One region of the Clostridium sp. LS3 genome, then DNA from elsewhere that is predicted to be linked to it. Evidence: riboswitches for the same ligand, from Rfam matches in the RefSeq annotation. Region 1 holds a riboswitch; the other holds the start of a gene.

Region 1 (4,188 bases):
AACAGCAGACTGTACAGTCTTAGATGTTGATGTTGAAAAAGCAGATTTACTAGCTACAAGACCAGCTTTTGGTGGAAACTTAATGGCAACAATAGCTTGCCCTGATCATAGACCACAAATGGCTACAGTAAGACCGGGAGTGTTCTCAAAGCTTCCAGATGAAGATAGAGAGTTTACTGTAGAAAATGTTGAAGTTAAGCTAGAAGAGGCAGATATTAGAACTAAAATAGTTGAAATTGTAAAGGAAGCTAAGGATATAGTTGATATAAGTGAAGCTAACTTTATAGTAGCTGGAGGTAGAGGAGTTGGTTCTAAGGAAAATTTTGCTATACTAGAAGAATTAGCAGAAGCCTTAGGAGGAACTGTTGCAGGATCAAGAGCAGCTGTGGAAAATGGTTGGATAGAAAGAGATTATCAAGTTGGTCAAACAGGTAAAACAGTAAGACCAAATATATATATAGCATGTGGTATTTCAGGAGCAATACAACACGTTGCAGGTATGCAAGACTCTGACATGATAATAGCTATAAATAAAGATTCATCAGCTCCAATAATGAAGTCAGCAGACTATGGAATAGTTGGAGATTTATTAAAAGTTGTGCCAGAAATGACAGTACAAGTAAAAGAGTTAAAAGAAGAGAAATAGAATTAACATACAATAAATATAATTGACAATTAGCAATAGAAAATAGACAATTAAAGAGTAAATTTAATATTTATTAATTTAGTTTTTTTGAATTGTTAATTATTAATTGACAACTATCAATTATAAAGGGGTGTTTAGTAAAAATGGAAAAGATTTTTGTAATAGGCGCAGGAACAATGGGTGCTGGAATAGTTCAAGCTTTCGCTCAAAAAGGATATGAAGTTATAGTTAGAGATATCAAAGATGAATTTGTTGAAAGAGGAATAGCTGGAATAAATAAAGGCTTAAGCAAATTAGTTTCTAAGGGAAAAATGACTGAAGAAGATAAGGAAGCTATACTTTCAAGAATAACGGGAACTACTGATTTATCTCTTGCTGAGGATTGTGATTTAGTAATAGAAGCCGCAGTAGAAAATATGGAAATTAAAAAGAGTATATTTGCTGAACTAGATTCAATTTGTAAGGAATCAGCAATCTTAGCTTCTAATACTTCATCATTATCAATAACAGAAGTTGCATCAGCAACAAAAAGACCAGATAAAGTTATAGGAATGCACTTTTTTAACCCGGCTCCAATAATGAAGCTAGTAGAAGTTATAAGAGGTATAGCTACATCTCAAGAAACTTTTGATTCTGTTAAAAATTTATCAGTTGCAATCGGAAAAGAGCCTGTAGAAGTTGCAGAAGCTCCAGGATTTGTAGTTAATAGAATACTTATTCCAATGATAAATGAAGCTACATTTATACTACAAGAAGGAATAGCTTCAGTTGAAGATATAGATACTTCAATGAAATATGGCGCAAATCATCCAATGGGACCTTTAGCTTTAGGAGATCTTATAGGATTAGATGTTTGCCTAGCTATTATGGATGTTTTATATAATGAAACAGGAGACAGTAAATATAGAGCAAGTAGTCTTTTAAGAAAATATGTTAGAGCTGGATATCTTGGAAGAAAAACAGGAAAAGGATTCTATAATTATTAGAATTTAATAATAAAGAATTAAAACTAGTGGGAGAGTAAAGGAATAAATTCCTAAGCTCTTTCACTTTTTTTTATTTAATATATTGTATATAATATTAGAGGTTCATAATAGTTTAAAGTATAGTTTGTTATAAAATAATATTCATTTTATTGACATGTAGATTTTTATTGCATAGTATATTATTAGGAATAAATATATAATACAAATTGTTAGGTGAGGTTCCTATAAAGAAAAATGCTACTACCCAGAAAAATCTAGAGATTCCAATGGGTTAGCAAGAATCATCGCTAAGGTGATTTTTAATGTAGCTGACATTATGTCTACGCTTTATAGTGCTAAAGCTCTACGATTATAAAGCTAATGTTATTAACTTTTGTCGTAGAGGGCAAAAGTTTTTTATTTTGAAGGGAGATGTTACTATGGACTCGTATCTGGGGACAATGTATGAATTGAATAGATTTAGATATAAAAAAGATAGGAAAGTCTTAATAGTAGTAATCTCTATTGAAGGATTTTCTCCTATCTAATTTTAGGAGGAAAATTTATGAAGTTAGATATGAATAAGGAAGAGTTAAGAAGATTTTTACTTCATGCTCCACAAGATAAAATTATTAAGTATATAGAAGATATACATCCAGTAGATATATTAGATGTATTACGTGATAATAAAGAAGATATAACTGATATCTTATATAGATTACCAGAGGAATTTATTGCATCAATAATAGATGAAGCTGAGAATGAAGAAAAGTATGAAATACTTAGTCAGTTTTCAGAGAACAAACAAAAAAATATTATTGAAGAAATGTCTTCAGATGAATTAACAGATTTACTAGGGATTTTAGATGAAGGACAAGCGAATAAGATTTTAGCAAAGATGACTGATGCAGATGCTAGAAAAGTTAGGCAATTATTAAGCTATGATCCAGACACTGCTGCAGGGATAATGGCTACGGAATTTATATCAGTAAAAGAGAATATGACTGTAGAGGAAACTTTAAAATATTTACAACAATATGGAGAAGAGATTCAAAATATATATGACTTATATGTAATAGATAATTTTGATAAGCTTAAAGGAATAGTTCCATTAAAAGATTTAGTAGTCTCAGGGTTTAATACTAAGATATCAGATATTTTAAATACTAATGTAGAATGGATTCCCTATAATATGGATCAAGAAGAAGTTGGACATAGGTTTGAGAAATATGGATATTTAACTATGCCTGTAGTAGATAATGCAAAAAGATTACTTGGTATAATAACCTTTGATGATGTGATGCAAATATTAAGGGATGAAAGTACAGAAGATATTCATCGTCTTGGGGGAATAGACAAGGAAGAAAAGATTAATGGAACATTAGGAGAGTCAGTAAAAAGTAGATTACCTTGGCTTGTTATTAATTTAGTTACAGCTATTTTAGCATCAGCAGTTGTAGGGATGTTTGAAGGTACAATAGGACGAGTAGTTTCTTTAGCTACATTTATGCCAATAGTTGCAGGAATGGGCGGAAATGCGGGTACACAAACATTAACTATAATTGTTAGAGGATTAGCATTAGGGGAATTAAACTTTAGCAATATTAAGCATACATTCTTTAAAGAGGTCGGAATCGGACTTATAACAGGTTCTGTAATAGCTATTATAATATCTATATTAGGATATATGTGGGAAAGAAATATTGTTTTTGGAATAGTTATAGGTGTAGCCATGGTTTTAAATATGGTTGTTGCTACAATGTCAGGTTATGTAGTACCAATAGTGCTTAAAAAGCTTAATATAGACCCAGCATTAGCTTCATCCATATTTGTAACAACATTTACAGATGTATTAGGTTTCTTCTTCTTCTTAGGATTAGCTACCTTATTATTAAATTATTTAATTTAAAGAGTGATCATATTGACAATCAAAAATAGTAAAATGTTTATAAAATTAAATTTATAGGGAAGTTCATTGAATTTCTCTATTTTTTTAAACTAAATAAGGTTTATTTTAAAATTATCAATTTGCAATTTTTTATTTTAATTTATATTGTGTTATAATTAATTAAAAGAAGAGGGGAATAGTTCGTTTATGTCTCGGGGATAAATAATATATTAATGAGATATATAGAGGTGAAGAAATGGATTTTAAAAATGTTATATTTGAAGAAGATAAAGCTATAATACAAGGAGTTAAAAACTTTAATATAAAGCAAATATTAGAGTGTGGGCAATGTTTTAGATGGGATAAGATAAATGATTGTAATTACATAATTGTTGCCTATGGAAAAGTTATAGAAGTAATTCAAAAAGATGATGAAGTTACAATATATAATACTAATGAAAAAGACTTTAATAACATATGGTTAAATTATTTTGACTTAGAAAGAAGCTATGATGATATAAAGGATGTTCTTGCAAAGGATGAAATACTTAGAAAAAGTGTTGAGTTTGGGTATGGAATCAGAATATTAAATCAAGATCCTTTTGAAATGCTTATAAGTTTTATAATATCAGCTAGAAATAGTATTCCATCAATAAAGAAAACAGTTAAAAAGATATGTGAAAAATGGG
Region 2 (4,188 bases), 650 kb from region 1:
TACCTTTTGTTGTGGTGAAAGCTTAGCAAATACATTAGTTTCTTCTACTACTTCACTAAGTAGTTCATCATCCATTTCTTCAATATCTGATCCAAGCAATAAATTACTTACTTTTATTCCGACTTGACGACAAATTGAAGATGTTACAGCATCATTATCTCCAGTAAGAATTTTAACATTAACACCATACTCCTCAAGAGCCTTTATTGCTCCAGCTGTACTTTTCTTTGGAGGATCTAAGAATGCAAGATATCCTATTAGAACCATATCAGCTTCATCTTTTACTGAAAGTTCTCCTACTTTTGATGGATTATTCTTTTGAGCAATACCTAATATACGCATTCCTTCTCTATTGTAGCCTGCAACTGTCTCTAGAATTTCATCTTTTATTTTTTCTGTAATAGGTTCTATTTTCCCCTTATATTCTACATGTGAGCAAACTGATATCATTTCTTCAATTGCTCCTTTTGTAATAAGTTGAGTTTTACCATATTTATCTTCAACTACTACACTCATACGACGACGACTAAAATCAAATGGTATTTCATCTACTTTTTTATAATCTTTCCATAATTCAATCATATCTTTTTCATTTGCATGATTTACTATAGCTATATCCATTAAGTTTTTTAATCCTGTTTGATGATAGCTGTTAAGAAAAGCATGGCGTAATACTCTACTATCTTCATTTCCTTCAATATCAAGAGAATATTCTAAAACAACTTTATCTTGTGTAAGTGTTCCAGTTTTATCAGTACAAAGAACATCCATAGATCCAAAATTTTGTATTGCATTTAAATCTTTAACTATTACTTTTTTCTTTGACATAGAAACTGCACCTTTTGCAAGGTTTGCTGAAACAATCATTGGTAGCATTTCTGGGGTAAGACCTACTGCAATAGAAAGAGCAAATAGAAATGCTTCCATCCAATCTCCTTTAGTAAAGCCATTCATGAATAGCACTATCGGAACCATTACTAACATAAATCTAATTAATACCCAGGATACTGAGTTTACACCTTTTTCAAAGCTTGTAGTAACTTTTTTACCTACTATTTGCTTTGCCATAGAACCAAATATTGTATCGTCCCCAACATTAATTGCTATTGCTGTAGCTGAACCGCTAATAACATTACTTCCCATGAAAGCTAAATTGTTCATCTCAACAGGATTTTTACAATCACTTATAATAGCCTTATCTATTTTTTCAACTGGTTCACTTTCACCAGTTAATGATGATTGACTTATAAATAAATCCTTAGATCTTAATATTCTAACATCAGCTGGAATCATATCACCAGCAGCTAAATGAATTATATCTCCAACTACAATTTCATTAATTGAAATTTCTTGTCTTCCAATTTCTTTACGCTCTACACTTATAGTTGTCTTAACCATTTCACTTAGCTTTTCAGCTGCTTTACTTGACCTTGCCTCTTGTACAAAACGAAGGATTCCACTAACTAAAACCATTGTAGTTACTATAATAACTGATGTTGCATCTCTATCTGCTGGTTCAACAATAGCTATATCTGTAATGAATGATATAACTGCTAAAATCAATAAAATTATAGTAAATGGATTAATAAAAGCTTCTAAAAGTCTTTTTAATAAAGAGTCACCTTTTTGATGAGTAACTTCATTTTTTCCAAACTTCTCTCTCATTAATTCAACTTTACTTTCTTCATAGCCATTATAGCTTGTATCATATATCTTTAATATAGCACTTTCATTTTGAATTGCAGCTGAAATTAATCTATTCTTTGTTTCAGCTAATCTTAATTCATTAGTAATGTTTTTTTTCAATATTCTTTTTTTCATTGTCTTTCCCTCCTAAAAAATAGATTTTAATACTTTTTTAGAAAGTAAGACATAAACCCAAAAGAAATACTAATGTAAATTATTCAATTGTAATGAGCAAGAGGAATGAATGTACAATCTAGTACATAATAAATTCATCGTGCTTACGAAAATCATACTTCTCCCTAGTGGGTCTATGTTCTTACTACTCTCTTCATCCATTCCTCTCACCTCCAAAAATTCAAAATATATAAACATAAAATTGATTAAAAATAAAAAACCCTTACCAAAGCCAAAACAATGGTAAGGGAAATAAAATTCCTAAAATATGCAATAATAAACTGCAACAAAAAACATAAAACAAAAAAATTGTTTCACCATCGTTCAAGCTTCAGCTTCACAAGGCGATGAAATTGCATTAGTCTATGCCTTGGATTCGACATAGACTGCTAACCTTCTCATAGTGTCTCCACTATTTTGCGGCAGCAACCCTTATCCTTGTGGTAACCTCACCTACCGAGATATTTAATTTTCAAATTTTAATTTCTAATTCTACTTCATCATATGAAATTACTCTATATTTGTCAACCCTTTTTAATATTTTTATTTAATTTAATTATAAAAAATAAGTTTATAGCTCAATTTTTAAAATTTAATTCATATTATTATTATAAAGTCACTTTCAAATAATTTATTGTGAAATTTATTTAAAAGTGATAAAATAACCCTTAATAATATTAGCACAATCCAAGGAGGTAACTATGAAAAAGAAAAATATAGTACTACTTTCAACTGGTGTTTTAGCCACTTTATCAGTTGGCGCCTTAGGCTTTGTAGGAAATTACTTTTATAACTTAGCTCTTAATCCAAAAACTTCTAAAGATATTATTTTTGGTAAACCTGAAGAATCTGAAGATACAGATGGACAAGTTTTAAATGAAGATGTAAATTGGCTAACTAGTAATTCAAACTTTTCTGATGAATATATAACTTCATTTGATAATTTAAAACTGCATGGATATAAAATACTAAACGAAAATCCTACTAATAAGTGGGCAATAACTGTTCATGGATATACTTGTAAAGGTTCTGATATGATACTTTATGCTAAAAGCTTTTATGATATGGGTTATAACGTTTTAATTCCAGATTTAAGAGCTCATGGAAGTAGCGAAGGTAATTACATTGGAATGGGATGGAATGACAGACTTGATATTATAGAGTGGATAAATTTAATTATTAAAAATTATGAAAATACAGAAATAATACTTCATGGAGTATCTATGGGAGCTGCTACTGTTTCTATGGTATCGGGTGAAAATTTACCTAATAATGTAAAGGCAATTATAGCAGATTGCGGTTATACATCTGTTTGGAATCAATTTTCTCATAAATTAAAGGGGCTTTATTCACTTCCAGACTTTCCTGTAATGCATGCTTCTTCATTAGTATCAAAATTTAGAGCTGGATATAACTTAAGAAAAGCATCAGCATTAAATCAAGTTTCGAAATCTAAAACTCCAATACTTTTTATTCATGGTGATAAAGATGACTTTGTTCCATATTCAATGATGGACGAACTATATACCGCTACGAGTTCTGAAAAAGAAAAACTTACTATTGAAGGAGCGGGACATGCTAAAGCATCAAAAGTGAATCCTGATCTTTACTGGTCAACCATTGAAACTTTTATAAATAAATACATTGATTAATTTTATATAACTAAAAAGGCAAAAGATAATTTAATCTTTTGCCTTTTTATTAGTATTTAGCTTTAATTTTCGTAACCATTTATAATCACATCAAGTTTACCAATTTCCGGATCTATTGCTAGACCATGAACTGATATTCCTTGTGGCATTAAAGGATGTCTTTTTATTAAATTAACACTATCTTTTATAGATTCTTCTACTGAATCAAATCCATGTAACCACTTTTTCACATCAATTCCGCCATTAAAAAGTGTATTTATAGCTTCCTGTGAGATTCCTCTATCAATAGCTTTTTCTAATAAATTTTCTGTATTTAAATTACACATCCCACATCCATGATGGCCAATCACAAAAATTTCATCTACATTAAATTCATAAATTGCAACAATAACGCTTCTAATTACACTTCCAAAAGGATGCATAATTGATGCTCCAGCATTTTTAACAATTTTAGCATCACCATTTTTTAAATTTAATGCTTTAGGTAGTAAATCTGTAAGTCTGGTATCCATACAAGATAAAATAAGTATCTTTTTCTTTGGCTCTTTTGAAGTTTTGTACTGTTCATATTCTTTATTCTCAACAAAATTTTTATTAAATTCTAATATATCATTTAATTTACTCATATAATCTCCTCTCTTATCTTTTTTAGTCTTTTTCTTATTTTATACTAAGA

What was found. Region 1 has a riboswitch for magnesium ahead of mgtE (magnesium transporter). Riboswitches for the same ligand answer to the same signal wherever they lie in the genome.
Region 2: linked by a shared signal. The riboswitch ahead of mgtA (magnesium-translocating P-type ATPase) and the one ahead of mgtE (magnesium transporter) in region 1 are both predicted to bind magnesium.

The regions. Positions count from the first base shown of each region.
Region 1 is NZ_CM143921.1:442,512-446,699, forward strand. It holds gene ACZJV1_RS02285 (electron transfer flavoprotein subunit alpha/FixB family protein) at 1-646, shown strand, start outside; gene ACZJV1_RS02290 (3-hydroxybutyryl-CoA dehydrogenase) at 790-1,632, shown strand; M-box (ykoK) riboswitch at 1,831-1,993, shown strand; gene mgtE (magnesium transporter) at 2,177-3,520, shown strand; gene ACZJV1_RS02300 (DNA-3-methyladenine glycosylase family protein) at 3,756-4,188, shown strand, end outside.
Region 2 is NZ_CM143921.1:1,092,812-1,096,999, reverse strand. It holds gene mgtA (magnesium-translocating P-type ATPase) at 1-1,821, opposite strand, end outside; M-box (ykoK) riboswitch at 2,169-2,328, opposite strand; gene ACZJV1_RS04970 (alpha/beta hydrolase) at 2,562-3,512, shown strand; gene ACZJV1_RS04965 (beta-class carbonic anhydrase) at 3,575-4,138, opposite strand.